Rhodospirillum rubrum ATCC 11170: one gene and its partner. The protein of the gene in region 1 interacts with the protein of each later gene in a pairwise test. Links are inferred from orthologs where the notes say so. Each region holds a gene or a part of one and is shown in the gene's direction. Other genes may lie near its edges.

What was found.
Region 2: the proteins of uvrB (region 1) and uvrA interact in binary tests that used the Escherichia coli proteins (3 or more experiments, as listed by UniProt). The link is inferred for Rhodospirillum rubrum ATCC 11170 from one-to-one orthologs.

What each region holds. Positions count from the first base shown.
Region 1 is NC_007643.1:1,333,044-1,348,110, reverse strand. Bases 10,461-13,425 are described here. They hold uvrB (excinuclease ABC subunit UvrB), read left to right. Parts: upstream 10,461-10,853; coding sequence 10,854-12,998; downstream 12,999-13,425. Other genes in these bases: RRU_RS05910 (anthranilate synthase component I family protein), read left to right, coding at 13,015-13,425; RRU_RS05920 (TrkH family potassium uptake protein), read right to left, coding at 10,461-10,589. Also shown: RRU_RS05960 (serine hydroxymethyltransferase), read left to right, coding at 1-455; RRU_RS05955 (YggS family pyridoxal phosphate-dependent enzyme), read left to right, coding at 484-1,299; RRU_RS05950 (elongation factor G), read right to left, coding at 1,444-3,459; RRU_RS05945 (pseudoazurin), read right to left, coding at 3,833-4,285; RRU_RS05940 (ABC transporter ATP-binding protein), read right to left, coding at 4,282-5,082; RRU_RS05935 (FecCD family ABC transporter permease), read right to left, coding at 5,079-6,107; RRU_RS05930 (ABC transporter substrate-binding protein), read right to left, coding at 6,104-7,135; RRU_RS05925 (pyridoxal phosphate-dependent aminotransferase), read right to left, coding at 7,747-8,949; more of RRU_RS05920, read right to left, coding at 9,093-10,460; more of RRU_RS05910, read left to right, coding at 13,426-14,439; RRU_RS05905 (aminotransferase class IV), read left to right, coding at 14,436-15,067. UniProt on the Escherichia coli protein: The UvrABC repair system catalyzes the recognition and processing of DNA lesions. A damage recognition complex composed of 2 UvrA and 2 UvrB subunits scans DNA for abnormalities.
Region 2 is NC_007643.1:2,040,725-2,056,208, forward strand. Bases 3,278-6,659 are described here. They hold uvrA (excinuclease ABC subunit UvrA), read left to right. Parts: upstream 3,278-3,606; coding sequence 3,607-6,459; downstream 6,460-6,659. Other genes in these bases: RRU_RS09105 (nickel transporter), read right to left, coding at 6,488-6,659. In the rest of the region: RRU_RS09085 (ABC transporter ATP-binding protein), read right to left, coding at 1-929; high-affinity branched-chain amino acid ABC transporter permease LivM, read right to left, coding at 926-2,284; RRU_RS09095 (ABC transporter permease subunit), read right to left, coding at 2,284-3,198; more of RRU_RS09105, read right to left, coding at 6,660-7,477; RRU_RS09110 (DUF1007 family protein), read right to left, coding at 7,474-8,124; RRU_RS09115 (hypothetical protein), read left to right, coding at 8,350-8,784; RRU_RS09120 (DUF4170 domain-containing protein), read right to left, coding at 8,802-9,221; methylenetetrahydrofolate--tRNA-(uracil(54)-C(5))-methyltransferase (FADH(2)-oxidizing) TrmFO, read left to right, coding at 9,411-10,859; RRU_RS09130 (hypothetical protein), read right to left, coding at 11,188-11,406; RRU_RS09135 (phytoene/squalene synthase family protein), read right to left, coding at 11,617-12,465; RRU_RS09140 (superoxide dismutase), read left to right, coding at 12,646-13,245; RRU_RS09145 (GNAT family N-acetyltransferase), read left to right, coding at 13,396-13,980; RRU_RS09150 (Mth938-like domain-containing protein), read right to left, coding at 14,035-14,409; protein translocase subunit SecF, read right to left, coding at 14,445-15,484. UniProt on the Escherichia coli protein: The UvrABC repair system catalyzes the recognition and processing of DNA lesions. UvrA is an ATPase and a DNA-binding protein. A damage recognition complex composed of 2 UvrA and 2 UvrB subunits scans DNA for abnormalities.

The sequences.
Region 1 (15,067 bases):
CGGCCAAGGCCGTGGCGTTTGGCGAGGCGCTCGATCCCTCGTTCAAGATCTATGCGCGGCGTGTCGTCGAGAATTGCCGCGTTCTCGCCCAAACGCTCCTCGACGGCGGACTGGCGATCACCAGTGGCGGGACCGACTGCCATCTGGCGGTGGTCGATCTGCGCCCCCTTGGTGTCACCGGTACCATCGCCGAACAGGCCCTGGAATCGATCGGCATCACCCTCAACAAGAATGCGATCCCCAACGATCCCGAAAAGCCGATGGTGACCTCGGGCATCCGGGTCGGCAGCGCGGCGGGAACCTCGCGCGGGTTTGGACCCGAGGAGTATCGGCGGATCGCCGCGTTGATCCTCGAGACGCTGCACGCTGTGCGCGCCGGGACGCTCGAGGCCGACCGGGAGGGCATCCGCACCCGGGTGCGCAGCCTCGTGGCGGGTTTTCCCCTGCCTTACTGACCACCACACCCGGGGAGCCCGTTTTGCTATGACAGACTCATTGACCGTCGATCTTTCAGAGGAAGACGTGGCGCGCTTCGGGACGGATCCCGCCCGCGCCTTTGCCGCCAACTTGCTGACTGTGCGAGACCGCATCGCCTCGGCTTGCCGTCGATGCGGCCGTCAGCCCGAGGAGGTGCGTCTGCTCCCCGTCACCAAGACGGTTCCGGCCCCTCTCTTGCGTCTGGCCTTCGCGGCGGGCCTCTCCGACTTCGCCGAGAACAAGCTGCAAGAGGCGCGCGACAAGCAGGTCGAGCTTGCCGATCTCGCGATCCGTTGGAGCATCATCGGCCACCTCCAGACCAACAAGGTGAAATATCTTGTCCGCTTCGCCGCGGAATTCCACGCCCTCGACAGCCTGCGGCTGGCGGAGGAGATGAACCGCCGCCTTGACGCGCAGGGGCGCGATCTCGACGTGTTCGTGCAGGTGAACACCTCCGGCGAAGCCAGCAAATACGGTTTGCCCCCCGCCGAAGTGATACCGTTCGTAGAACGCTTGGCGGACTACCCCCGCCTGAAGCCGCGCGGCCTGATGACGCTGGCGATCTTCAGCGCCGATACCGACCGTGTGCGGACGTGCTTCCGCTTGCTGCGCGCTCTGCGCGACCAGACCGCCACCCTCCATCCCGGCATGACGCAACTGTCGATGGGCATGTCGGGGGACTACGAGGCGGCCATCGAGGAAGGCGCCGATGTCGTTCGCGTCGGCCAAGCCATCTTCGGCCCCCGTCCGACCGCCGACGCCTTTTACTGGCCCGGCCTCATTCCACCGCCCGATCAGCAGAAATCTGGAAACGCCCCATGAAGGACCGCCAAATCCCAGGCGATGGGAACCAGAGTTAGACCGCGAACATAAAGTCTAATCGTCCGATCGCTCCATGCGATCTTCCGATCACGGACTGGGAGGCCCGCTTTGGGGGCCTCCCGCTTTGGATGAGGGCGCGCGCCGTTAGCCGGCCAAAACCAGTTTGCGGGCGGTGACCACCTCGTCGGCCTGTTTGCCGATGACCTCTTGCAGGTGGTCGAAGCTCCAGGCGAAGGTGCCCACGCCCATGGTCGCCGAGCGCAGATCGGTGATCAGATCGTGCATTTCGGATTGGGGCAGATAGCCCTCGACCACGTCCCAGCCGCTCCACCCCTCTTTGGGCGTATAGCCGAGGATCTGGCCGCGCCGTGTGGTCAGGGCGCGCTGGGCCCGGCTGGTGGCGTCGGTCGGCACGCTGATCTCGACGCGCAGGATCGGTTCAAGCAGCACCGGCTCGCAGGCCGGCATGCCCTCGCGCATCGCCAGCTGGGCGGCCGATTTGAAGGCCTGTTCCGAGCTGTCGACCACGTGATAGCTGCCATCGGTCAAGGTGACGCCGACATCGACCACCGGGAAGCCCAAGGGGCCGCGCGGCAGGAACTCGCGGATCCCCTGTTCGACCGCCGGAATATACTGCCGGGGGACCACGCCGCCGGTGATGCTGTCGGTGAAGACGAAGCCTTCGCCGCGCGACAGCGGCTTGATATCGAGATGCACATCGCCGAATTGGCCGTGGCCGCCGGTCTGGCGCTTGAAGCGGCCCTGGCGGCTGGTCGCCTTGCGGATGGTCTCCTTATAGGGCACCTGCGGACGATGGGCCTCGACCTCGACGTGGAACTGGCGGGCCAGCCGGCGCACGGCGATCTGCAGATGGATATCGCCCTGCCCCCACAGCAGCAGCTCGGCGGTGTCGGGATTGTTTTCGACGCGCAGCGAGGGATCCTCCTCGCACAGCTTGGCCAGGGCGCCGGTCAGCTTGACATCGTCGCCCTGTTTGCGGGCATGCAGGGCAAGGGCGAACAGCGGTCCCAGGACCGGCGGGTCGTCGGCGGCGCTGTCGCCGCCAACCAGGGCGCCGGTCGACAGCTTTTCCAGCTTGCCGATGCCCACGACCGCCCCGGCGCCGACACTATCGACCTTGGCTTGCTGGCCGGCCGGGAAGCTGAAAAGCCCGGTGGCGCGATCGCCGTTCAGCGCCTGACCATCCTTCAAGGTGCCGTTCCATAGCCGGGCCAACGACAGCTTGCCCATATGCTCGGCGTGCTGGGTCTTGAAGACCTGGATGACCGGCCCCTTGCCTTCGATGCCCAGGCGGGCGCGGGTCTCCTCCAGCGTCGGGCTTTCGTGGCGGAGCGCCTTGAGCAGGCGGCGGATGCCGTTATCGGCCAGGGCGCCGCCAAAGAACACCGGCACCACCAGATCCTCGGCCAGATCGCGGGCCAGGGAGTCATAGACCGCGCCCTTGGGCGGCACCACGTCCGACAACAGCCCCTCGAGCAGGGCGTCGTCGTAATCGGCCAGATTTTCCAAAAGCTCCTGGCGTTCGTTGACGTGGCGGTCTTTCAGATCCTCGGGGATCGAGATCAGATCGCTGGCCTCGCCCGGCTTGTAGCGATAGGCGCGCTCGCTGACCAGATCGAGATAGCCAACCACCTTGCCGTCTTCGCGGATGGGAATCTCGCGGGCGACCAGCGGCTTGGTCGAGACCATCTGCAGGGCCTCGATCATGTCGCGCAGGTGGGTTTCGGTGGTTTCGATCTTGTTGATGAAGATCATATGGGGGATGGCGCGGCTATCGAGGAATTTCAACAGCGGCGTCAGCATCACGGCGCGGGCGGGATCGGGTTCGCAGACGACGACGGCGACATCGCAGACGGTCAGCGCGTTATAGGTGTCTTGCATGAACTCGACCGATCCCGGACAGTCGAGAAAGGTCCATTGTCCGCCAAGATAGGTGGTTTCGGCCAGATTGACCTCGACGCCCATTTCTCGGTCGCGGGCTTCGGGAGAGGAATCGCCGACGGTATTGTGGTCTTGGATCGTTCCCTTGCGGTGGATGGCCTCGGTCGCCAGCAGCAGGCTTTCCAAAAGACTGGTCTTGCCACTGGCGTAAGGCCCAACGATCGCCGCCACACGCGGCGCGGACGCTCTGTCGGGCATGGGCTTCACTCCCCTGATCATTCTTCATTGATGGGGGCGCGGACCGAACCCGGCGACCTGCGGCAACGCCCCCCGATACCCCAGAGCCGGGTCGCGACGCCCCGCCGAAAGGAGAGTCAGACCTGGGGACCGGAGCGAAATCCCCTTTGATAAGGATTTCGGCTCCGGGGAAGCGCGACCGCTTCACCGGCCCCGGGGCGCCAAAAGATGGCTCCCGAACGGGAACCGAAGGGCGTTATCGTCCCAGGCCGCGACGGTCCTGGCAAGGGAAAAGGCGCAGCCATGCGCGGCGCGCGGGTCTCATGCTTAAAATGGTCGGTTTTAGAAGAAGCCAAAGGAATAAGGGGGGGAAACGCCCCCCTCCCCGCTCCGATCAGCCCTTGGAACCGGCCGCCCCGCTCCGCTCGATGATCTCCTCGAAGCGCGTCCGCGCCCGTTCGGGCAGGTCCGCCGGCAGGGTGATCTCCGCGGGCGACCCCGCGCCGACGCGGACCAGCATGACCATGCCCATGGCGAAATGCGGCGAGCATTTTATGCCATAGACCCCGGGAACGTCGAAGGTCACGCTCGTTTCCTGGTCGATCTTGCCCTTGAAGGCCACCGCCCCGGCCGGCAGCATCGAAGGGATCGACGCCGCGTTGTGGCTGCGATCGCTCGGCAGGAAGCGCAAGGTGTCACCGGGCGCGAGCGTGATATCCTCGGGCTCGAACACCATGCTGCCGTGGACGCCGCGCGTAAGCATCTTCACGTCGAAGGTTTCGGCCTGGGCCGGCACCACGCCGAGCAGGCACAAGCAGGCGATAAGGGCGGATCGGCGAAGCATCATGGGAAGTCTCCAAAGGCGACCCGCGGATGGACCGGGCAAGGTCGCGTGTAACGAATGAAACAGCCGCCCTCGCCATCGTTCTCGACGCGGGCGTCAACGTTGAAAACACCGGCCAGCCGGTCACGGGTCAGGATCTCGGGCGGCGGGCCGACGGCGCAGACCAAGCCGTCTTGCATCACCGCGATGCGGTCGCAGAACATGGCGGCGTGGTTGAGATCGTGAAGAACGGCGACGACGGTGATGCCAAGGGCGCGGACCAGGGCGAGCAGGCCGATCTGATGCTCGATATCAAGATGATTGGTCGGCTCGTCGAGCAGCAGCAGGCGCGGTTCCTGGGCCAGCGCCCGGGCGATGTGAAGGCGCTGGCGCTCGCCGCCCGACAGCTTGTGCCAGGGGCGCGCGGCGAAGCCGGCCATTCCGACAAGGTCGATCATCGCCGTGACGACCGCCTCGTCGCGCCGCGACCAGGGCGTAAGCGCGCTCAGATGGGGGGTGCGGCCAAGCTCCACCGCCTGACGGGCGCTGAGGCGCTCGCTGGTCTCGGCCTGTTGTTCGACCAGGGCGACGCGTTGCGCCAGATCGCGCCGGCCGAGGGCGGTCATCGGCACCCCGCCAAGCAGCACGACCCCCGAGGACGGCGGCCGCAGTCCGGCGAGCATGCGCAAAAGGGTGGTCTTGCCCGAACCATTGGGCCCGACGATGCCGAAGAACTCGCCGGCCGCGACCTCGAGATGAACCCGGTCGACAATGGTTCGCCGATCGATCGTGAAGCTGACATCGCGCGCGCACAGCATCATCGGTGCGCCGGCCTGCGCATGAGGATCAGGGCGAAGGCCGGGGCGCCGACCAGGGCGGTCATGACGCCGATCGGCAGGACCTGTCCGGGGATGATCTTTCGCGACAGGATATCGGCGGCGATCATGAAGATCGCGCCGATCAGGGCCGCCGCCGGCAGCACCTTGTTGTGGCGAACGCCGACGGTCAAGCGCGCCACATGGGGGATGACAAGGCCGACGAAGCCGATCGATCCGACGATGCTGACCATCGTCGCCGTCGTGCCGGCGGCGATGGCGATCATCATGATATAAACCCGGCGCACCGGGATGCCGAGCGAGGCGGCGGAATCGGCGCCGAAGGCGAAGGCGTCGAGGGCGCGGGCGTAAAACAGGCAAATGACCAGCCCGCCCAGCGCCACCGGAACGGCAAGCGACACGTCGGGCCAGCGCACGCCCGAAAGATTGCCCAGAAGCCAGAACATGATGCCGCGCGCCTGATCGGCGGTCGCCACCTTGGTCACGACGAACGAGGTGAGCGCATTGAACAACTGCGATCCGGCGATGCCGGCCAGGATGATCGCCGCCGGCCCGCGCCCGGCCTTCAGCGCGATGAAGGACACCAGCGCGAAAGCGAGGACGGCGCCCAGGAAGGCCCCGACCGATAGCGAAACGAGGCCGCCGCCCAGGCCGAGAACCGCCACCGCCACCGCCCCGCTCGACGCGCCGGCCGAGATGCCGAGGATATAGGGATCGGCCAGGGCGTTGAGCAGCAGGGATTGGAGGACGACGCCGCTGACCGCCAGCGAGGCCCCGCAAGACGCGGCGACGAGGGCGCGGGCGACCCGGTAGTTCCAGATGATCCCCTCATCGATAGGGTCGAGCGCATAGCCGGCGCCCAGAACCTTGTTGGCCACCACTTCGATCACGGTGACGAGGGGGATCGGCGCTTCGCCAAGGGCGGCGCCCGCGGCGAGCGCCACCCCCAGGACAACGACGGCAAGCAGACAGATCGCGGTGATCCGCAAAGCCGCGGGGCCGACCTTCATTGGGCGAGGCCGGCCTTGATGACCGCATCGGCCACGACCTCGATGCCCTCGATGGTGCGGATGGTCGGGTTCATCGCCTGGGCGTCAAGGGGCACGATACGGCCCTCCTGGACGGCGGGCATCAGGCGGGTGACCGGATCATTGGCCAGGAAGGTCTTCTTCACGGCGATATCATCGACCGGAAAGCGCCGCCGGGTCATTTCACCGGCGACGATGATCGTCGGATTGGCCTTGGCGATGGTCTCCCAACCAACCGTCGGCCATTCCTCCTCGCTTTTGATCACATTGGTGATGCCCAGAACGGACAGGATGTATCCGGGGGCACCGTCGCTACCGGCGACATAGGGATCGATGTCGAGATCGGCGCTTGAAAACCAGAAGACGGCGGAAACCGGGCTGCGGAGAGAAGCGATTTTTTTCTTCGCCGCCGCCTCGCGGGCCTTCAAATCGTTGATCAAAACTTCACCGCGCTCGCTGACATCGAAGATGCGGGCTAGGTCCTCGATCTCCTGATAGATCAGATCCGTGGTGAAACGGCTCGTGCGCAGACCGTCGCCCCCTTCGGAATTATCCTTGCCGACGCAATCGGCCGGAGAGGTGTAGACGGGGATCTTCAGTTCGGCGAACTGGGCGTTTGTCGCCACCACCCCTTTGGGGCCGACCTGCCATTGGTATTGATTGGTGACGAGATCGGGTTTCTTGCCGACGACGCTTTCAAAGCTCGGGTCGTTGTCGGCCAGGCGCGGGACCTTGGCGTCGACCGCCTCATAGCCGGCGATCACGGGACCGACCCACAACGCCGTGCCAACGACCTTATCGGCCAAGCCCAGAAGATAGAGGATCTCGGTGGAACTCTGGCCGATCGAAACGACGCGGCTGGGCGCCCGATCAAAGGTGATGGTCTGGCCGCAGGTCTGGAGCGTCAGGGGATAGCGGGTAGGCTCGGCGGCGCCGGCGCCGGAGGCCGAGACGACGAGGGGGGCGGCGAAAGCCGCGGCGAGAAAAGACAAGCGCATGGGTGAAGACAAGGGGGAGTCTCCTCTTCCGTCAATCGTGACAGGGAAAAGTTCGGCGACCCGCAAGGGTCACGGTTCAGCAGTGGCTGAAAGGGCTTGAAAACGTCGACCTCGCCCAGAATCGATGGGCGCAGGCGAGGGTCTCGTCGAGCTATCGACGGACTCTGACGGGACCTTGGGGGTGATCAGACGTGATGCGTCGTCATTGCCATCCTTTCCGAGCCTCCCCGCTCGTGATCATGGATTAGGGTCGGACGGCAGGTCTCCTGGCTCACGGGTCATCGCCTTCATCCCCCTTCCCAAGGCACGCGCCCCAGTGGTTTTCATCGGAGGAAGGCTCGCCGCTCACAGTTGCGGGGGCAGCCACGGTTTCGGACAAATCCTTCGCCTGCACCGTGTTCCCTTTTAATCCCTTCGGCTTGCGCTTGGGGGGAACCGTCAGCCGCAGGCTAGCCGATGCAACCTTGGGCCGTCAACGCCGCGACACCCCGGCACCGCGCCCCCCCGACACCATAGGGGTTCCCAAGGTTCCTATATGACCGCGCCAAGCCCCCAGACGAAAAAAAGGGCGCCCCGCGAAGGGCGCCCTTTCCATCAGATCCGGCTTGCGCGGTGGAGAGAAGTCAACGCAGGCTTTCGCAGAAGCGGCGGATGCGCTGGCAGGCGTCCTCCAGGGTGGCGGTCGCCGTGGCGTAGCTGATGCGGAAATAGGGCGACAGGCCGAAGGCCACGCCCTGAACGGCGGCGACCCCTTCGCTTTCGAGCAGGGCGGCGACGAAATCGCTGTCGGTTTCCAGCAGCTTGCCCTCGGGCGTCGTCTTGCCGATCACCCCGGCGCAGGACGGATAGACATAGAAGGCGCCTTCCGGCGTGCCGACCGACAGGCCCGGGCAATCATTGATCATGCGCACGACCAGATCGCGGCGTTCCTTGAAGATGGCGTTGCGTTCGATCAGGAAGTCCATCGGCCCTTCAAGGGCGGCAAGGGCGGCGGCCTGACTGATCGAGCTGGTGTGGGTGGTCGACTGGCTTTGGATCTTGTTGATCGCCTTGATCACCGCCACCGGGCCGGCGGCATAGCCGACGCGCCAGCCGGTCATGGCGAACGACTTGGAAACGCCGTTCAGCGTCAGGGTGCGGTCCTTCAGCTTGGGCTCGACCTGGGCGATGGTGGCGAACTTGAAGCCGTCATAGACGAGGTGCTCGTACATATCGTCGGTCATCACCCAGACATGGGGATGCTTGAGCAGAACCTCGGCCAGGGCCTTGAGATCGGCGGCCGAATAGGCCACGCCCGTCGGATTGGACGGGCTGTTGAGGATCAGCCATTTGGTCTTGGGCGTGATGGCGCGCTCCAGATCGGCGGGCTGCAGCTTGAAGCCGACCTCGGGGCCGCTGGGAACGAACACCGGCACGCCGCCGGCCAACAGGGCGATATCGGGATAGCTGACCCAATAAGGCGCGGGGATGATCACCTCCTCGCCCGGGTTCAGCGTCGCCATCAGGGCGTTGTAGATGGTCTGCTTGCCACCGCAGCCGACGCTGATCTCTTCGATCGTGTACTCAAGATCGTTCTCGCGCTTGAGCTTGGCGCAGATCGCCTTGCGCAGGGCGGCGGTGCCGGGAACGGCGGTGTATTTGGTCTCGCCGCGCTCGATGGCGGCGATCGCCGCCTGTTTGATGTGATCGGGGGTATCGAAGTCGGGTTCGCCCGCGCCCAGACCGATAATGTCACGGCCGGCGGCCTTGAGTTCGGCGGCCTTGGTGGTAACCGCCAGGGTCGGCGACGGTTTGATGGCGGACAGACGCTCGGCGACGATCGACATGGAAATCCTCGAGGATTGGTTGTGTCGGTTGGGAGGGGGCGAGTGGCCGCGCCGCCCCTGACGACGGGGGCTCTCTTGGCGGGACCGGGGGAAAAAGCTATCCCCCTTCCCGGCGGCACGCAAGCGCCGGGAAAGCGCTTTCCTCAGGATTTCCAGAAGTCGCGGCTGAAAAGCACAAGAAGGGTGAAGAATTCCAGCCGCCCCATCAGCATGGCCAGCGACAGCAGCCATTTCGCGCTATCGGGCAAGGTGGCGTAATTGCCCGCCGGGCCGACGATGGTACCGAGTCCCGGACCGACATTGGCGATCGCCGCCGCCGTCCCGGTCAGGGCCGTCACCCAATCCAGGCCGACCATGGTCAGCGCCAGGGCGATGATCGCCGTCGTCGCCCCGGTGGCGAAGAAGAACAGCACCACCGACACCGCCACGTCCTCGTCGATCGCCCGCCCGCCATAGGTCGAGACGATGACCGCATTGGGCATATAGCGCCGGCGGATATTGGCGCTGAGAACCTTATAGGCCACCTGATAGCGGAACATCTTGATGCCGCCCGAGGTCGATCCGGTGCAGCCGCCGGCGAAGGTGATCATGAAAAAGAACAACTGCGGGAAGCCGCCCCACAGGGTGTAATCCTCCGAGGCGTAGCCCGTCGTCGTCACCACCGAGGTGATGTTGAAGGCCGAGGCGGTCAGGGCATCAAGGAAGGGCCGGCCGTTCTCCAGGCTCTGCCACAGGGCCATGACCAACCAGCAGGCGACCAGAAAGCCGGTCAAAGCCTGGACCTGGGGATCGCGCACCACATCCATCGGCCGGCCGCGCGCCACCTGCACATAGAGCACGAAGGGCATGGCGCCCAACATCATGCCCACCGTCGACATCCACAGCCCGGCGGCGTCGAGATGGCCAAGCGAGGTGTCCCAATTCGAAAAGCCGCCGGTCGACACCGTGCCGAAGGCGTGGCAGATGGCGTCGAAAACCGACATGCCGACGGCGATATAGCCCAAGGCGATGACCACGGTCAGCGTCAGATAGACGGCGGTGATCGCCAGCCCCAATTCGCCGATGCGGTTCATGCCCTTTTCGCTGGTATCGGAGCTTTCGGTGCGGAACAGCTGCATGCCGCCGACGCGCAGCGCCGGCAGCAGGGCGATGGCCATGCCGATGATGCCGATGCCGCCGATCCAATGCAGCAGGCAGCGCCAGAACAAGATCCCCGGCGGCTGATGCTCCAGGCCGCTGATCACCGTCGCCCCGGTGGTGGTCAATCCCGAAACGCTCTCAAAAAACGCCCCGGCGAAATCAAGCCCGGTGGTCGCCAGCATGAACGGCATGGAGCCAAACAGCGACATGGTCAGCCAAGCCAGGGCGGTCATCAGGAAGCCCTGGCGGATATTGAAGCGCAGCGGCATCCGCCAATTGGCCAGGGTCAGCATCATCCCGCAAAACAGCGTGATCACCGAAGAGCCGAGGAACGCCCGCCAGTCGCGGTTTTCAACCACCAGATCGACCAAGGCCGGCGCCAGCATCGAGAGCCCGAGGCCCGACAGCAGCAGCCCAAGGACCATCAGCACCGGGGCGAGATCGATCCCCCCCAGCATCAGGCCCCGGCTGGTGCCGAGTTGGCTTCCCCTCAGGCTCATTCCGTTTCCTTCCCAGGCTTGCGACCGCGCGAAAAAACCGCCCCCCGCGCCGCGCGGCGCCGGAGGTCGTAGGGGGCGAACCCCCGTCGATCACCTCGATCGACGCCGCCCGCCCCCTTCAGCGTGGCGATCATAAGGCAGGCCCGGGACGATTTGGCAAGCCGGGCGCTGTGGCGGTCCTTTTGAAATGGGTCGAAAAAGGGAGCGATGACGGACGGCGCGCCCCCCTGGTCAAGCCCGGGCGGGCGGCTTATCTTAAGGGCCATGACCATGCTTCTCCCCCTGTTCGAGCGCCCGCCCGCTGGCCCCCGCGCCGAGTTTCGTCTGGCCAGCGACTATCAGCCCGCCGGCGATCAGCCCCAGGCCATCGCCGAGCTGTTGCGGGGTCTGGCCGCCCAAGACCGCGATCAGGTGCTGCTGGGCGTCACCGGCTCGGGCAAGACCTTCACCATGGCCCAGGTCATCGCCGAGATGGGCCGGCCGACCCTGATCCTCGCCCCCAACAAAACCCTGGCCGCCCAGCTTTACGGCGAGTTCAAGAATTTCTTTCCCGACAACGCCGTCGAGTATTTCGTCAGCTATTACGACTATTACCAGCCCGAAGCCTATGTTCCGCGCACCGATACCTATATCGAAAAAGACTCCAGCATCAACGAGCAGATTGACCGGATGCGCCACGCCGCCACCCGCGCCCTGCTTGAACGCCGCGATGTCATCATCGTCGCCTCGGTCTCGTGCATCTATGGTATCGGCTCGGTCGAGTCCTATTCCCGGATGATCATCCCCATCAAGGTGGGAACGACGCTGCCGCGCGCCGATCTGCTCAAGGCGCTGGTCGAGCTGCAGTTCACCCGCAATGACATCGCCTTCACCCGGGGTATGTTCCGGGTGCGCGGGGATTCGGTGGAGATCTTCCCCGCCCACTATGAGGACCGCGCCTGGCGGGTCAGCCTGTGGGGGGACGAGATCGAATCCGTGCGCGAATTCGATCCCTTGACCGGCGAGATCACCGCCAGCCTCGACGAAGTCACCGTCTATCCGGCCAGCCACCATGTCACCCCCCGCCCGGCGCTGTCCCAGGCGGTGCGCACGATCAAGGCCGAGCTCAAGGAAACGCTCGCCCGCTTTTACGACCAGGGCAAGGTGCTTGAGGCCCAGCGCCTGGAGCAGCGCACCACCTTCGATCTGGAGATGATCGAGGCGACCGGCCACTGCAAGTCCATCGAGAACTACTCACGCCATCTGACCGGACGCCGCCCCGGCGATCCGCCGCCGACCCTGTTCGAATACCTGCCCGAGGACGCCTTGCTGTTCGTCGATGAAAGCCACGTCGCCGTGCCGCAGATCGGCGGCATGTTCCGCGGCGACTTCAATCGCAAAAGCGTGCTGGCGGAATTCGGCTTCCGCCTGCCGTCCTGCGTTGATAACCGGCCGCTGAAGTTCGAGGAATGGGACGTCATGCGCCCGCCGTCGATCTTCGTTTCGGCCACCCCGGGGCGCTGGGAACTTGAACGCACCGGCGGCGTCGTCGCCGAACAGGTGATCCGCCCCACCGGTCTGGTCGATCCGGTCTGCATCATCCGCCCGGTCGAGGCCCAGGTCGACGATCTGCTGGGCGAGGTCAAGGCCTGCGCGGCGCGCGGCGAACGGGTGCTGGTCACCACCTTGACCAAGCGCATGTCCGAGGATCTGACCGAATATCTGACCGAACAGGGGGTAAGGGTGCGCTACATGCACTCCGACATCGAAACCCTGGAGCGGATCGAGATCATCCGCGACCTGCGGCTGGGCGCCTTCGATGTGCTGGTCGGCATCAACCTGCTGCGCGAGGGCCTTGATATCCCCGAATGCGCCCTGGTGGCGATCTTGGACGCCGATAAGGAAGGCTTCCTGCGCTCGCGCACCTCGCTGATCCAGACCATCGGCCGCGCCGCCCGTAACGTTGGCGGCCGGGTGATCCTTTATGCCGACAAGATGACCGATTCCCTGACCTTCGCCATCGAGGAAACCAGCCGCCGCCGCCAGCGTCAGCAAGACTACAACGCCGCCCATGGCATCACCCCGGAAACCGTGCGCTCGCGCATTTCCGATGTTCTCAGCAGCGTTTACGAAAAAGACTACGTCACCGTGACCACCGGGGTATCGGGCGACAACCAACTGGTCGGCAAATCCCTGCGCGAGCATCTCGCCGATCTCGACAAACGCATGCGCGCCGCCGCCGCCGATCTGGAATTCGAGGAGGCCGGCCGCCTGCGCGACGAGATCCGCCGCCTGGAGGCGCTGGACCTTGGCCTGCCCGGAGACGCCGGGGCGACCGGCCTTGCCGAAGCCGCCATCCCCTTGCGCGCCGCCGTCGCCAAAGGCCGGGGGGCAGCGGCCAAGGGCCGTGGTCGCAAGGGCAAAAGGTGAAAAGAAGCCGCAGCCCTTGTCCCTTCATATCCGCCCCATCGCCTTTGCCGACCCGCTGACCCTGGTCCCGGCCTTGGCCAAGGATCCGGTCTTCGCCTTTCTCGACAGCGCCGCCGCCGATCCCGGCGCGGGCGACGAGGATCGCGGCCGTTACAGCTATCTCTGCGCCGATCCCTGGCGGGTGATCACCGCCGATGACACCACGGTCCGGGTCGATAGCCGGCCGGTCGCCGGCGATCCCTTCGCCGTTCTCGCCGCCACCCTGGCCGAAATCGCCGAGGACGAGCCCGTCGCTTGCCCGGTGCCCTTCGCCACCGGCCTATGCGGTGTCCTTGGTTACGGCCTGGGTGCTTGGCTGGAACGGCTGGCCCCCGCCCCGGCCGATCGGCTGGCCCTGCCGGCGATGACCCTGGGCGTCTATGACTGCGTCGCCGCCTTCGACCTGCGCGCGCGCAAGGCCTGGATCGTTTCCAGCGGCCGGCCCGAACGCGATCCGCGGCGCCGCGCCGCCCGCGCCCTGGCCCGCGCCGAAGCCCTGGAACGGCGCTTGGCCGCGGTTTCCCTTGTCCCTGACGAGACCGCCGCCGCTTATGAAAAGACCGGGTCCTGGCGCGCCGAGCGACCGCGCGCGGCGATCTTGGCGGCGATCGGCAAGACCATCGACGCCATCGAAGCCGGCGAGCTGTTCCAGGCCAATATCACCCAGCGCTTCCTGGCCGACCTTCCGCCCGGCCTCGACGACCTCACCTTGTATCGCCGCCTGCGCCGGCTGAGCCCGGCCCCCTTCGCCGCCCTGGTCGGCTGCGGCGCCGACCACCGCCTGATCGGCGCCTCGCCCGAACGCTTCTTGCGCCTGGGCGCCGAGGGCCGGGTCGAGACGCGGCCGATCAAGGGCACCCGCCGGCGCGACGCCGATCCGGCGCGCGACGCCGCCCAGGCCGCCGCTCTGGTGGCCAGCGAAAAGGACCGGGCCGAGAACCTGATGATCGTCGATCTGATGCGCAACGACCTGGGCCGGGTCTGCGCCATCGGCAGCGTCCGTGTGCCCCGGCTGATCGCCCTGGAAAGCTTCGCCAGCGTCCACCATCTGGTCTCGGCGGTCGAAGGGCGGCTGCGCCCCGGCCTGGGGGCGATCGACCTGCTGCGCGCCTGTTTTCCCGGCGGCTCGGTCACCGGGGCGCCGAAGATCCGCGCCATGGACCTGATCACCGCCCTGGAGCCGGCCCGGCGCGGCTGGTATTGCGGATCGGTGGCCTGGATCGGCGCCGATGGGGCGATGGATTCCAACATCGTCATCCGCAGCCTCACCCGGGCCGGTGCCACCCTGATCGCCCAGGCCGGCGGCGCCATCACCGCGCCCTCCGATCCGGCCGAGGAATACGAGGAAAGCCTGATCAAAATGGCCCCCCTGCTCAGCGCCCTGGATGGGATCGAGCGATGACCGCCCGGCGACCGGCCGTCATTTGGCTGAACGACCGGCTCGTGCCCGCCGCAAAGGCCCGCATCGATCCCGCCGATCGCGGATTTCTGCTTGGCGATGGCCTATTCGAAACCATCCCGGCGCGCGACGGCCGCCCCCTGCGTCTGGCCGCCCACCTCGCCCGCCTGGGGCGCGGCGCCCGAATTTTAGGCATTCCCCTACCCGCCCTGGATATCGCCGCCGCCTTGGCCGCCACCCTGGCGGCCAACGACCTGAGCGAGGGGGTGCTGCGCCTGACCCTGACCCGGGGTCCCGGGCCGCGCGGCCTGTTGCCGCCGCCCGCGCCAAAGCCCACGATCATGATCACGGCGACGGCCTTTCCGCCGCCAACGGGGCCGGCGCGGCTGATCGTGGCGACGCGGACAAGGCGCAACGAGGCCTCGCCGCTGTCGACGATCAAATATCTTGCCTATGGCGACGCCATCCTCGCCCGCCAGGAGGCCGCCGAGCGCGGCGCCGATGACGCGATCTTGCTCAACCTCGGGGGTCGGGTCGCCGAAACCACCGTCGCCACGCTGTTCATCGTCCAGGGCGGGCGGCTTCTCACCCCTCCGCAGACCGACGGCGCCCTGCCCGGCATTCTTCGCGC
Region 2 (15,484 bases), 710 kb from region 1 along the record:
CTCCCCTTCCCCTTGTCCGGTCCCAGGATATGGCCCAGATCGGCCGCCACTTCGGGCGGCAGATCCTCGTCCTCCTCCTCGCCCAGATAGGCCTTGATCACCGCCGGATCCTCGCGCACCGACTTCGGATCGCCATCGGCGATCTTGCGGCCGTGGTCGAGCACGACGATGTGGTCGGAGATGCCCATGACCACGCTCATGTCGTGTTCGATCAGCAAAAGCCCGATGCCGTGTTCGTCGCGGATCGCCCGCAGAAGGTCGTTGAGATCAAGGGATTCACGGGGATTAAGGCCGGCGGCGGGTTCGTCAAGGCAGAGAACCACCGGTTCTGTGCACATCGCCCGGGCGATTTCCAGGCGGCGCTGGTCGCCATAGGGCAGGTTCTGGGCGTCCCAATCGGCCCGCGCCGTCAGCCCGACCCGATCAAGCCAATAGGCCGCCCGCTCGATGGCGATGCGCTCGGCCCGGCGATAGACCGGCAGATTGAGCAGCCCGGCCAGCGAGAACTTCGACGCCGACATCAGGGCGTTATGCTGGGCGACGATCAGGTTTTCCAGAACCGACATCTGGCCAAACAACCGGATATTCTGGAAGGTGCGCCCGACATGGGCCTGTTGGGCGACGCGGAAGCCCTCCATCCGTTCCAGATAGAACGTCCGCTGCTTTTGCGGATGATGCAGGGTCAGGCGGCCGACCGTCGGCTTGTAAAAACCGGTCAGGCAATTGAACACGGTGGTCTTGCCCGCGCCGTTCGGCCCGATGATCGAGGTGATTTCCCGGTTATGGGCGACGAAGGACAGATCGTCGATCGCCACCAGCCCGCCAAAGCGCATGGTCAGATGGTCGACTTCAAGCAGAACACTGCGATCGGTCGTCGCCGGCAGGGCGGTCGAGCCCTCGACCCCCGGAATCATGGTGGCGATGCTCATGCCTTGCCCCCCTGCTTGGCAAGCCTGTGCTTGATCTTCTCAAAGAGGATGGTCGGATCGCGGTACGACAGCAGGCCGCGCGGCCGCCAAACCATCACCGCGACCATCGCCGCGCCGAAGAAGAACATGCGGAACTGATCGAACTCGCGGAACACCTCGGGCAACACCACCAGGAAGAAGGCGGCGATGACCACGCCGATCTGGCTTCCCATGCCGCCGAGAACGACGATCGCCAGGATCACCGCGCTTTCCATGAAGGTGAAGCTTTCCGGGCTGATGAAGCCCTGGCGGGTAGCGAAGAACGATCCGGCGAAACCGCCGAACATGGCGCCGAGGGCGAAGGCCGACAGCTTGACGTTGGTCGGGTTGATGCCCAGCGAACGGCAGGCGATCTCGTCTTCGCGCAGGGCTTCCCAGGCCCGGCCGACCGGCAGCCGGCGGATGCGCCCGGTGAAGATGTTGGTCAGAACCGCCAGGGCCAGGATCAGATAGAACAGGAAGATCACCCGGTGGTCGGGCGAATAGGAGATGCCGAAGAACTGGTGGAAGGTCTCGCCGCCCTCGGGCGCGGTCCGGGCGAAATCCAGGCCGAAGAAGCTGGGACGCTCGATGCCGCTGATGCCGTCGGGACCGTTGGTCACCGCGTACCAATTCAGCAAGACGACGCGGATGATCTCGCCAAAGCCCAAGGTGACGATGGCCAGATAATCGCCGCGCAACCGCAAGACCGGGAAGCCGAGGACGACGCCGAAGAAGGCGGCGAAAACGCCGGCCAGCGGCAGGCAGACCCAGAACGACCAGCCGAAGGTCTGCGACAGCAGGGCGTAGGAATAGGCGCCGACCGCATAGAAGGCGACATAGCCGAGATCGAGAAGCCCGGCCAGACCGACAACGATATTCAGCCCCCAGCCCAGCATGATGTAGATCATCCAGGTGGTGGCGACATCGACATAATAGCGATTGCTAAACGGCGTGATCGGAAAAACGATGGCCAGAACCAGGGCGGCCAGACCGATGAAGGCCATGTTGCGGCGGAAGAAGCCGCCAACGGGCATGACCACGCTCTTGAGCAGGGCGTCGTGCAGGCGGTTGGACGGATTGTCGCGCCAGATGACCAGGGCGATGCGGCCGATAAACACCGTCAGCACCGACCAGCCCCAGGTCTCCCAGCGCTGCTCGATGAACAGCCCGGCGCCCGAGCTGGTGGCGTGAAGGGCGATGAAGGGCAGGAACAAGACCGCGGCCAGGGCGGCGGTGATCAGGGATTCCTTGATCAGCTTGGGAACGTTCACCCAGCCGATCTGCAACCCGCCGGCGCCAGCGCCGGCTTTGGCGTTGAGGGGAGCTTGCGCCATCACACCTTCTCCACTTCGGGTTTGCCAAGGAAGCCGGTGGGTTTGAAGATGAGCACCAGAACCAGAATGCCAAAGGTAGCCACATCTTTGTATTCAATGGTGAAATAGGCCGACCAGAAGGCCTCGATCAGGCCGATCAGCAAGCCGCCCAGCATGGCCCCGGGCAGCGATCCGATCCCCCCCAGCACCGCCGCGGTGAAGGCCTTCATGCCGGCCAGGAAGCCGATATAGAAGTCGATCACGCCGTAATAAAGCGTGGTGATCAAGCCGGCGACGGCGGCCAAAAGGGCGCCGATGACGAAGGTCAGCGAAATGGTGCGGTCGACGTTGACGCCGATCAGCGAGGCCATCTTGCGGTCCTGCTCGCAGGCTCTTTGCTGGCGGCCCATCGAGGTCTGGGTGATCACATAGGTGAAGCCCATCATCAGACCGATGGTCAAAATCCAGATGAAGATCTGCAAGTAGCTGATTTGAACGGCGAACCCGCCCTGATTGAACACCTCGAACCCGCCGCGGATCACCGGTTGGATCGGCTTGACGCGGGCGCCCTGGGTGATCTGGACATAATTCTGCAGGGCGATGGACATGCCGATCGCCGAAATCAGCGGCGCGAGGCGGAAGGATCCGCGCAAGGGCCGGTAGGCCAGGCGCTCCACCGTCCAGCCATAGGCGGCGGTGAAGACCATCGAGACCACGAGGATCAGCAGCAGGGCCAAGGGAACGCTGGCGAACTCCGGCCCCCCCAGCAACACAAAGCAGATCACCGTGAGGAAGGCACCGATCATGTAGATTTCGCCATGGGCGAAGTTGATCATGCCGATAATGCCGTACACCATTGTATAGCCAATGGCGATCAGGCCGTAGATCGCTCCGAGCGTAAGCCCGTTGATCAATTGCTGTAGAAAGTAAGCCACCCTACCCCCTTTTTTAGCGCCCCCCAAACTCCCTGGCGCTTTTTCATCGGTTTCGTGTGGGTTGATAGTTCCGGGACGGGCGCCTCTCTCAGGCGACTACGGCCAAGGTCGGCCGGTCCCGGTCCCGCACTGCTGATCATGCTTGTTACAATAGGTCCATCCCTTTGCGCAATTCTTAGAATTCCCGAAGTTTTGTTTGCAACCGGCGACCATAAAAAAGGCAATCCGCCTTCTTGATGGGCAGCCTATCGAGAAATGACCTATTACACATTTTAGGCGAAATTTCGTTTCGAATAATAGGGCGAAAATGGCGCAAAATTACAGGTGTTTGCGGGAGGTGCAAACCGCCTAGTCAGACGTTAAGTATCAGCCGATGGTTTATTCATTCCATATTCTTCGAAGGCAGCCATGAGCACCCAGGAAATCCGCGTGCGCGGTGCGCGCGAACACAACCTTCGCAATGTCGATGTGACCTTGCCCCGCGACAAACTGGTCGTGATCACCGGGCTGTCGGGTTCGGGGAAATCGAGTCTCGCTTTTGACACGATCTATGCCGAAGGCCAGCGGCGCTATGTGGAATCCCTGTCGGCCTATGCCCGCCAGTTCCTGGAGATGATGCAAAAGTCCGATGTGGATTCGATCGAGGGGCTGTCGCCAGCGATTTCCATCGAGCAGAAGACCACCTCGCGCAATCCGCGCTCGACCGTCGGCACCGTGACCGAGATCCACGACTACATGCGCCTGCTGTGGGCGCGCATCGGCGTTCCCCATTCCCCGGCCACCGGCCTGCCGATCGAAAGCCAGACGGTCAGCCAGATGGTCGATCGCACCCTGGCCCTGCCCGAAGGCACCCGGCTTTATCTGCTGGCCCCGGTGGCGCGCGGCCGCAAGGGCGAGTTCAAGAAGGAACTGGCCGAGCTGCAGAAAAAGGGCTTCAGCCGGGTCAAGGTCGATGGCACGATCTATGAGATCCCCGAGGTGCCCGCCCTCAACAAAAAGATCAAGCACGATATCGAGGTGGTGGTCGACCGTCTGGTGGTCCGCGCCGATATCGCCAGCCGGCTGGCCGATTCCTTTGAAACCGCCCTTGAGCTCTCCGATGGACTGGTCTTCGCCGAAGACGCGGTCTCGGGCGAGCGCCACACCTTTTCCGCCCGCTTCGCCTGCCCGGTCAGCGGCTTCACCATCGACGAGATCGAACCCCGGCTGTTCTCGTTCAACAATCCCTTCGGCGCCTGTCCGACCTGTGACGGCCTGGGGGTGACGCTGTATTTCGACCCCGAGCTGGTGGTGCCCGATCCCAGCCGCACCCTCAATCGCGGCGCCGTCGCCCCGTGGTCGGGACAAACCCCGCCCTCGCCCTATTACGCCCAGGCGCTGGCGAGCATCGCCGCCCATTTCGGCGCCGATATGGACACGCCGTGGAAGGATCTGCCCGAGGAGATGCGCCGGATCATCCTTGAAGGCTCGGGCAAGGAGATCATCCCGCTCAGCTTCGATGACGGCACGCGCAGCTATCGCACCCAGAAGCCCTTCGAAGGCGTCATCCCCAATATCGCCCGGCGCTGGCGCGAGACCGAAAGCAACTGGATCCGCGACGAATTATCGCGCTACCAGGGTTCGGCCCCCTGCCCGGCCTGCGGCGGCTATCGCCTGAAGCCCCAGGCCCTGGCGGTCAAGATCAACGGCCGCCATATCGGCGAGGCCTCCGAGGTTTCGATCGCCGAGGCCCGGGCCTGGTTCGCCGGGCTCGAGGCCAAACTCAGCCCCAAGCACCGCGAGATCGCCGACCGCATCTTGCGCGAGATCAACGAGCGCCTGGGCTTTCTCGGCAATGTCGGCCTTGATTATCTCAGCTTGTCGCGCAATTCGGGCACACTCTCGGGCGGCGAAAGCCAGCGCATCCGCTTGGCCAGCCAGATCGGTTCGGGGTTGACCGGGGTTCTTTATGTGCTCGACGAGCCGTCGATCGGCCTGCACCAGCGCGATAACGACCGCCTGCTGATCACGCTCAAGCGCCTGCGCGACATCGGCAATACGGTGATCGTCGTCGAGCACGACGAGGACGCCATTCGCAACGCCGATTATCTGGTCGACATGGGGCCCGGGGCGGGCGTCCACGGCGGCACCATCGTCGCCCAGGGCACGCCCGAACAGGTGATGGCCAATCCCGCCAGCCTGACCGGCCAGTATCTGACCGGCAAGCGCAGCGTGCCGGTGCCCACGGTTCGCCGCCAGGGCAATGGCAAAGTCCTGACCCTGCGCGGGGCGCGGGCCAATAATCTGCAAAACGTCGATGTGTCCATTCCGCTTGGCACCTTCACCTGCATCACCGGCGTCTCGGGCGGCGGCAAATCGACCCTGGTTTTGGAAACCCTTTACAAGGCGTTGGCCCGTCAGCTTCACGGGGCGCGCGATCTGCCCGGCGAGCATGACGCCATCGAAGGCGCCGAGCAGATCGACAAGATCGTCGATATCGACCAATCGCCGATCGGCCGCACGCCGCGCTCCAACCCCGCCACCTATACGGGCGCCTTCACCCCCATCCGCGACTGGTTCTCGGGCCTGCCCGAGGCCAAGGCCCGGGGCTATAAGCCCGGCCGCTTCTCGTTCAACGTCAAGGGCGGACGCTGCGAAGCCTGCCAGGGCGACGGGCTGATCAAGATCGAGATGCACTTCCTGCCCGATGTCTATGTCACCTGCGATGTCTGCAAGGGCAAGCGCTACAACCGCGAAACCCTGGATGTCACCTTCAAGGGCAAATCGATCGCCGATGTGTTGGATATGACGATCGAAGAGGCCGGTGACTTCTTCAAGGCGGTGCCGGCGGTGCGCGACAAGATGGAGATGCTCCAGCAGGTCGGGCTTGATTATATCCGCCTCGGCCAACAGGCGACGACCCTGTCGGGTGGCGAGGCCCAGCGCGTCAAGCTGGCCAAGGAACTGTCACGCCGGGCGACCGGGCGAACGCTTTATATCCTGGATGAGCCGACCACCGGCCTGCATTTCGAGGATGTGCGTAAGCTGATGGAGGTGCTGCAGGCCCTGGTCGATACGGGCAATACGGTGGTGGTGATCGAGCATAACCTGGAAGTGATCAAAACCGCCGACCATATCATCGACATGGGGCCAGAAGGCGGATCGGGCGGCGGCCGGGTGGTGGCCCAAGGCACTCCCGAGGAGGTCGCGGCCAATCCGGCCAGCCATACCGGCAGCTATCTCAAGCCCTATCTCTCGGCCCTCGCCCGGCGCAGCGCGTAAGGCGGCTTGCCGACGATGGGGCGGGCTTTCAGCCGAGCAGGGGGTGGACCGGGGCGAGCAGGCTGGCGCGCAACAGCAGGCCGGCCAGAACCACCAAGATCAGGCCGGCCAGGGTGCCGGCCAAGCCCCCCAGCAAGGCCGGTGACAGCGGCAGGCGGCGGGCCAGTCCGGCGATGGGCAGGCGCGAGGCCCGCGCCCCGACCGCCAGCAGGGCGACGGTCGCCGCCGTGCCCAGGGCCATGACATAGGCGGCGAGGATGCCCGCCGCCCATAGCCCCAGACCATTGGCCACCACCAGCACCAGGATCGCCCCGCTGCAGGGGCGAATGCCCACCGCCAGGGCGATCATCGCCGCCGACCGCCACTCGGTGGCCTTGGCGACCTGATCGGCGGTCGGACCATGGGCGTGACCGCAGTGGGCACAGGCCTCCTCGTCGCGCGCCTGTCCGGGGTGGGTGGGCCGATGGTCCCCGCCGGGGGAGGGTCGGCCCGCCCGGACGATCGCCAGCAGCCCCCGCCCGCCCAGATAAAGCCCAAGGCCGAGGATGGCGGCGTAGCTGGCCGGTTCCAACCAGCGCTCGGCGGTGCGATTGGCCCAATGGGCGCCGCCCCGCATCACCAGAAAGGCCCCATCGACCAGAACCACCGCCGTCGTCGCCTGGATCAGCGCGGCGGCGAGCGAGAGCAGGGCGGCCCGGCGAAATCCGGTCGCCGTGGTCGCCGCGTAAGCGCCGATCACCGCCTTGCCATGCCCCGGACCCAGGGCATGGAACACGCCATAGCCCAGGCTGGCGATCAGCAGGCCAACCCCCGCCGCTCCGCCCCCCTCGCCGGCCAGATCGCGCACCGCCTGCCCCAGTTCGCGGTGAAAGCCGGCCTGACGGCTGGTGATTGCCCGGGTCCAGTCGCTCAGCCAGTCGCCCGCGCCGGGCAGGCCGATCCCCCCAAGGACGATCACCCCCCCGCCGATGGCCACCACGGCGGCCCAGGCCAGGATCGGATGGTGGCGCCCGATCATTGGCAGACGACGCCGATGGTTTCGGCGAAGGGGGCGCCCAGGCCTTCCTGGCCCGGTTCGATGGTCTCGGCCAGGGCGACGGCGTCATCGATCATCGCCTCGCGCAGGCCCATCGGCGGGCGGATGTGCACGACGCAGGGCGGCAGGGCCGGGGTGATCTGGGCGGCGCCCGGTTTGTCCTCGAGCAAGATGGCGATGTAATAGCTTGGATCATAAACCCGAAGCGACAGGGTGGGGGCGACCGCCCGCAAGGAGGTTGGCGCCGCCAGGGCCAGGGTGAAGCGATAGATCAGGCGCCCCGCCTCCCACTTCGCCTCATGGGCGCGCACCTCGCCCCAGGTCTGGCGCTGGCCGCCGATTTTCAGTTCGGTGAAATAGTCCCAGTCGCGCAGATCAATCATTGCCTGGGCGATCATCGCCTCCAGCGCCGCCGGATCGGGGTGGCCGGCCTTGTCGCGCTTATAACCCTCGACGCTATAGGCGGAATAGATCTCGTCAAAGATCCAGGTGAGGGCGACGGTTTCCAGCCGTCCCTCGCCGTCGACCCCCAGGGCGACGCGGGCGTCGATCGACACATGGGGATGGGCGCGGGCCGGAAGCGTGCCACACAGGATCAAAAACAGAACAACGGATAGAAGACGAACCATCGCTATCTCCGGCGGCACACCAAGGATCGCAAAAAGCGCGACCGCTCTTCCCGACAAAAGGGAAGCCCGCGCCCTGTGGCCGAACTATGGCCTTATCATCCCCCGGGTCGGGCCCGCCCCGCAACCACGACCACCCGGCCGGCGTTTGATCGGCGCCCCCGGCGGTCGCCCGGGAGTGCCCGGGCCGGGAGCATCCGGCCCAAAGCCTTTGTGAAAGGGTAGCCCATGGTCCTCCCGCCCCGCTTCGCCGCCTCGCGCCCATGGCCGCCCTTATCGCGATGGGCCCTGGGGCTCGCCATCCTGGCCGTCGGCGTCCCCTTGTCCGCCGGCGCCCAATCCGGGCCGTTGCCTCCGGGATCGGTGGTCGCCGGCGGCTGGCTGGCCGAAGCCCAGGGCGTTGCCATGCGCTTGCATGCCGATGGCTCCTATGAGATCGAGGAACCGGGCCGCCCGCCGGCGGGCGGGCAATACGGCGTCGCTGGCGACACGGCGACTTTCAGCGCCGCCGCCGGCCTTTGCGCCGGCGACATCGGCCGCTATGGGGTGGTCCAGGAGGGCACGACCGATCTGCGCTTCGTGCTGATCGAAGACCCCTGCTTGCCCCGCCGCCTCGCCCTGGCCCAACCCTTCCACGCCATCGGCGAGACGACGCCGCCGTGACGGCGGCTCCGGCCGGGTCAGCCGGCCGCAAAGCGTCCTAAAAAGTCGTCGATCTCGCGATCGCTGACGATGTCATAGCGGTGCAGGGCGCTATCGACGGTTTGGCTGGTGATGCCGCGCCAGAAGATCATCGCCTCCTGCTTCTCGAAGGGGCCATAGCGTTCGACGGAATGGCCCTCGGCCATGGTCTTGAAATCGGTGCCGGCATATTCGCCGCCAACGACGAAAAACGCCTTGCCCTGGCGGTCATCCTCGTTGCGCACGAAATAGCGCACCATGGCGTTATCAACGGTTTTTCCCGTCAGCGCCCGCCAGCATTCATGGGCGCCGCTCTCGGTGAAGGGGCCGAAGCGTTCCTCGGGCGTTCCCTCGACCAGGGCGCTGAACGACGTATCGGCATATTCGCCGCCGACAACCCAATAGCTGCGTTTATCCATGATCGACATGTCCCCTGAACGGTTGGCGTCTATGGTTCGCGTCCTGCAGCCGGGCGGGATCGAGTATCCGATCGTTCCCGTCGGGGATGTTGTGTTGCCCAGGCGGGGCTTCCTGTCAAGGCCCGCCGCCAAGGGAACAGGCGCGGCTATTTCTAGACAGCCGGCTCGCGCCGCATTATGGGAGAAGCCATGACACAGCACCCTCCCCTCACCATCGTCGGCGGCGGTCTTGCCGGATGCGAAGCCGCTTGGCAGGCCGCCCGTGCCGGGCTGCGCGTGATCCTGATCGAGATGCGGCCGCTCCGCACTACCGAGGCCCATCTCGGCGACGGACTGGCCGAACTGGTCTGTTCGAATTCGCTGCGCTCGGATGATCCCCTTTATAACGCCGTCGGCCTCCTCCACGAGGAGATGCGCCGCGCCGGATCGTTGATCCTGGCGATGGCCGAGGCCCACCGGGTTCCCGCCGGCGGCGCCTTGGCTGTTGATCGCCAGGGCTTTTCCGACGCCATCACCCGCGCCCTGGCCGAGCATCCGCTGATCGAGATCCGCCGCGGCGAGGTCGACCGTCTGCCCGCAGTCGAGGACGGACCGGCGATCATCGCCAGCGGGCCGCTGACCTCGGCGGCTTTGGCCGCCGCCATCGCCGAGGCGACCGGCGAGACCAGTCTGGCCTTTTTCGACGCCATCGCCCCGATCGTCCATAAGGACAGCATCGATTTCGACCGCGCCTGGTTCCAGTCGCGCTACGACAAGGGCGACGGCCGCGACTACATCAATTGCCCGCTGACCCGCGACCAATACGACGCCTTCGTCGACGCCCTGCTGGCCGGCGAGAAAACCATGTTCAAGGAATGGGAAGGCACGCCCTATTTCGACGGCTGCCTGCCCATCGAGGTGATGGCCGAGCGCGGCCGCGAAACCCTGGCCTTCGGACCGATGAAGCCGGTGGGTCTGACCGACCCGCGCAATCCCGGTCTGCGCCCCCATGCGGTGGTGCAGCTGCGCCAGGATAACGCCCTGGGAACCCTCTACAACATGGTCGGCTTCCAAACCAAGCTGAAGCATGGCGAACAGGCGCGGATCTTCCGCATGATCCCCGGGCTGGAAAACGCCGAATTCGCCCGACTCGGCGGCATTCACCGCAATACCTTTCTCAACAGCCCGCGCCTTCTCGATCCGACGCTGCGCCTCAAGGCCCGCCCCCATCTGCGCTTCGCCGGCCAGATCACCGGCTGCGAGGGCTATGTGGAAAGCGCCGCCATCGGGCTGCTCGCCGGTCGTTTCGCCAGCGCCGAGATCCTCGACGCCGCCTCGTTTGCGCCGCCGCCGCCGACAACCGCCCTGGGCGGGCTGCTTGGCCATATCACCGGCGGCGCCAATGCCGAAACCTTCCAGCCGATGAATGTCAATTTCGGCCTGTTGCCGCCGCTTGAAGCCCGCCCCGTGCGCCCCGGCGCCAAGCCCCGGGTGCCCAAGGGCCGCGAGCGCAAGCTGGAATCCGCCCGCCGGGCTTTGGTCGATCTCGGCGATTGGCTGCGCCAGCCCTCGCCCTGGTCGGCCGAGGATTCCCCGCGCGCCGCCCTTCCCATCCCCGAGCCCACCCCGCTGGGCCCAGCGAGCGGCTCAAGCGAGTAAAGCAAAGTCCAACAAGGGGTTATGCGTCATTCCTCACAAAAAAACAGGCCCGGAAACGGGCCTGTTGAGAGGGATAGGGATGGGGAGGACGGACCAGCAAGGCGGACGATTGAGCGCGCGGCGCAAGGCGGAATCACCCCGCCTCAAGCTGGCGCGGCTTGGGGTCGCACGGCGCCGCCTCTCTTTGGCTGAACGGCATACGCCCCTTCCTTCCCCGATAGGCGAGCGCCTTCCGGGGGGAAATCGGGCGTCCACGACGGGGGCGCCCGAAAGCGGCAGTGGATAAGAACGCCCGCAGGCGACGGTGTATGATGACGCCCGCGGGCGGTCAGTGCATGCCCGACAGGGCAAGCACGGTGCGGCCCCATTCGGCGGAGGCCGGGGCACCGATGCCACCGACATCTTCGATCTGCGGGGATTGAACGCCGGCAAGCAGCCCAAGGGCGGTGGTGCCGACATCGATCGCGCCGGCAAAAACGATGCTGAGAGCGACGACACTAAAAGCGGCGGCCATATGCTGGCCGAGAGTGCAGCGAATGAAGGGCATCGCCTGCCTCCTTTTCCTCGACCCCCCGGACCCGGGGGAGGGGTGGATACCGAAGCATCCGAGGTTCTGTTCAACGTCAGGATCTTAGAATACGCTTTTTAAGAAAAAACTTCAAGTCTTTGAATCCCCAATCTTTTCCGGGTCTTGATAGAAAGTCGCCGCCCCCCTCCCCTTTTCGGTCGGAGCGGACCGGAGGCGGTTTCGCGGCCGTCAGATACGGCCCCTTATCCCGGTCCAGAACAGCGAGAACGGCCGGCGGACGATGGTCCACAGGCCGGGATCGGCCGGGTCGCCGCCGCTTTGGCGCAACAGGGCCAGATAGGGGCGGGCCAGCGGGGCGAGCAGAAACGGCGAGAGATGGCGGCGGTCGATGCGCCGGCGCAGGGCCCGGGCCTCGGCCAACAGGTCCTCGACCTCGCCCACCAGATCCAAGCATAGGGCCTTTGCCGCCTCCGTGACCGGTGGCGCCGATAAATCCTCGCGGGTGACGCCGCGCTCGTCGGCTAACTGCGATGGCAGGTAAAGGCGACCCTGGGCGGCCATCGGGCACAGCGTCCGCACCACGCCGAGCAGTCCCCAGGCCGTTCCCACATGGCCGGCGGCGGCGATCGTCGACGGATCGGCGCCCAGCAGGGCGGCGGCCATCCTCGACAGCCCGCCGGCGGTGTCCTCGGCATAGCCGCGAAGATCGGCCGGGGTGGCGAAGGGCTCGGCGGCGAGATCAAGCCGCCGCGCCGCGATGGCGGCGCTCAACGTCGGGCGGTCAAGCCGGCCGCCGGCGATCAACCGCTCCATCGCCTCGCCAACCGGATGGCCGCGGGCGATCACCGCGCCGCTGAAGGCCCCCTCGCACAGGTCATGCCACCATTGCAGACGCATCTCGCCGATCAAAGCCTCGCTGACCGTTTCGGCGATGCGGGCGATTTCGACGTTAAAGGCATAAAGCGCCATCAGATTTTCCCGTTGTTCAGCCGGAGCGAACAGCGCGGTCTGAAAGCGGTTGGGATCAAAGTCGCGCACCGCGCCGGCCAGCGGCGAGAGGTCTTCGGCTTGGGCCATCGGAACGTCCTTCTTCGTGGTCCGTTGGGCGTAAAGAGGGGGCGCCCCAGGTGATTTTGCCCGATACCCCTTCAAATTCGTCGGGAACCCCCATAAATGGCGTATATCGCCTGCGAACCCGCCATCGGTTTTCCCGACGATCGGGAGAGCGGCGACACAAACAATCTAGGAGAGATCGACATGGCTTTCGAACTGCCGCCCCTGCCCTTCGCCAAGGAGGCCCTGGAGCCGCATATTTCAGCCAAGACTTTCGAATTTCATCATGGCAAGCATCATAACGCCTATGTCACCACCCTCAATTCGTTGATCAAAGATACCCCCCTGGCCGATAAGTCGCTTGAGGATATCATTACCACCGTGGCCGGCGACGCCGCCAAGACCCCGGTCTTCAACAATGCCGCCCAGGTGTGGAACCACACGTTTTTCTGGAACAGCCTGTCGCCGACCGGCGGCGGCCAGCCGACCGGCGCGGCCAAAGAGGCGATCGACGGCGCCTTCGGCTCGCTCGACGCCTTCAAGGAGCAGTTCAAGCAGGCCGGCGTCACCCAATTCGGCAGTGGCTGGGCTTGGCTGGTGGTGGACGGCGGCAAGCTGTCGATCGCCAAGACGCCCAATGCCGAATTGCCCCTGACCAAGGGCCAGACCGCCGTTCTGACCTGCGATGTCTGGGAGCATGCCTATTATCTGGATTACCAGAATCGCCGCCCCGACTTCCTGCAGACCTTCCTGGATCACCTCGTGAACTGGGACTTCCTGGCGGCCAATCTGGCCAAGGCCTGATCGGCGCCGGGCGCGCGGCGGCGAAACGGCTGTTTGGCCCCCGCAAAGGGGCCGGCGCGTCGCCGTCGCCGCCCGCCACGGTTGCCCCGGCTGCCCGGTTATGGCACCGTCCCCCCCAGTCGACGAAACCGATGGGAGGTATGTCAGGGTATGAACGAAGTCATCACGGTCCGGGATGCGGCGGAAAGCGACGCCCCGTCCATCGCCCGGCTTTTCGTTCAGGCCGGGGAAGGCCTTTACGAATTTCTTCTTGGCGGCCTGATCCCCGACATGGAATCTTGGCAGATGGTCAGCCATCTGGTGGAGGCCGGCGACAGCCCGATCGGCTGGCCCGAATGCCGCGTCGCCGTGATGGAGGACACCGTTGTCGGCATGGTCAACGCCTTCCCGGTCGAGCGCCTCGATGAATTGTCCCTGGATCTGATCCCGGCCGACCGCACCAACCATTTGGCGCCTCTGTTCGCCCTGCGCGATGCCGGAAGCATGCTGATCAACGCCATGGCGGTCAGCCCGACCCAGCGCGGCGCCGGTATCGGCCGCAAGCTGGTCGGCGAGGCCCTGGGCATGGCCGGGGCCGAGGGCCGCAAGCGGGTCAGCCTGCAGGTCTGGTCGACCAACACCCGGGCGATCGCCCTTTACGAGGATTTCGGCTTCCAGGTGACCGGCGAGATCACCTTGCCCTTCACCCCCCGCCTGTCCGCCCGCCGCACGCTGTTGATGGCCCGCGAGATCTAACAAGGCCCCTCTTTCCGCCGCTCGCCGGATCGCTTCGGCGGGCGACGGTCGCTTTTATAGGGCGATCAGCGCCGCCGCCACCCGGCGATCCTCCTGGATCAGCACGTTGTAGGTCCGGCAGGCGGCCCCCGTGTCCATGGTCTCGGGGGCGATCCCGGCCGCGCTCAGGGCCTCGCGCAGCGGGCGCGGCAACAAGGTCATGCGCGGCCCACAGCCGATGAGCACGATATCGAGATCCTCGGCCATGGCCAGCAGCGGCGCCAGACTGGCGAGGTCCATCTCGTCGATGCGGGTGGCCACCCAGGGAAAAACCCGTTCGGGGGTGACAAGAAGCGAGCCCAGATGGCGCTCGCCGCTCACCCGGAAGCCGCCATCGCCATAGGCTTCGACCACCCGCCGGCTGGCGGGAATTTCCATCTTCAATTCCATGGATCTGCGTCCCTTTTTTGTCCCAGATCAGGGAGTTAGCGGCGTTCCTTGCGGGACGGCGGAGCGGCGGCGGGCTTGGCCTGGGCGGGTTTCCCGGCGGCGACGGCGGGGGCGTTTTTGGCTTTGCCCGGGGCGGCGCGGGGCGGAGGAGTATCCTCCCCGTCGTCCTCGCCCTCCCGACCGTCGTCCGCCGTCTTGGAGCGGCCGCGAAAGGCCATCAGCGCCGGAACGGCGACATAGATCGACGACAGCGTGCCGACCACCGTTCCCCAGATAAGCGCCAGGGCGAAGCCGCGCAACTGCGGCCCGCCGAGCAGGGCGAGGCAGGCCATGGTGACCAGGGTGCTGCCCGACAGCACGATGGTGCGGGCCAGGGTGCGATTGATCGACTTGTTGACCACCGTGGCCAGCGGGGCGTCGGGGGTAAGGGCCAGTTCCTCGCGCACCCGATCAAAGATCACCACCGTGTCGTTGATCGAATAGCAGGCCACCGTCAGCAAGGCGGCGATGCTGGTCAGATCGAAGGGGATCTGAAACAGGGCGTAAAGGCCAAGCACGGCGACCACGTCATGGCTCAGGGCAAGGACGACGCCCAGGGCGTAATGCCAGTCGAAGCGCAGCCACACATAGGCCGCGATCAGCACCAGGGCGAGGGCGACGGTCAGCAGCCCGGCGATCGTCGCCTCGCCGCCCACGGTCGGGCCGACCAGATTGGTCCTGCGATAGGTCGCCCCCTCTCCCAAAGCCGTCTTGACCCCCTCCAGGGCCTGCAGCATGGCCTGATCGCCGCCGGTCTGGCGGCCGACCCGCACGGTGACGCTACGGCCATCCTCGCCATAGGTGGTCACGTCGACCTCGCCGACGACGCTCGCCCGCAAGCTCTGGCGCAGGTCGACCGGGTCCATCGCCGTCGCCGTCCGCGCCTCGACCACCAGCCCGCCGGTGAAATCGATGCCCAGATCCAGGCCGCGCAGGCCAAGGGCGAGCAGGCAGACGAGGAGCAGCGCCGCCGAAGCCGCCATCACCCGCGCGCGGCTGACAAGGAAATCATAGTGGAAGTCGGCGGTCAGTCGGG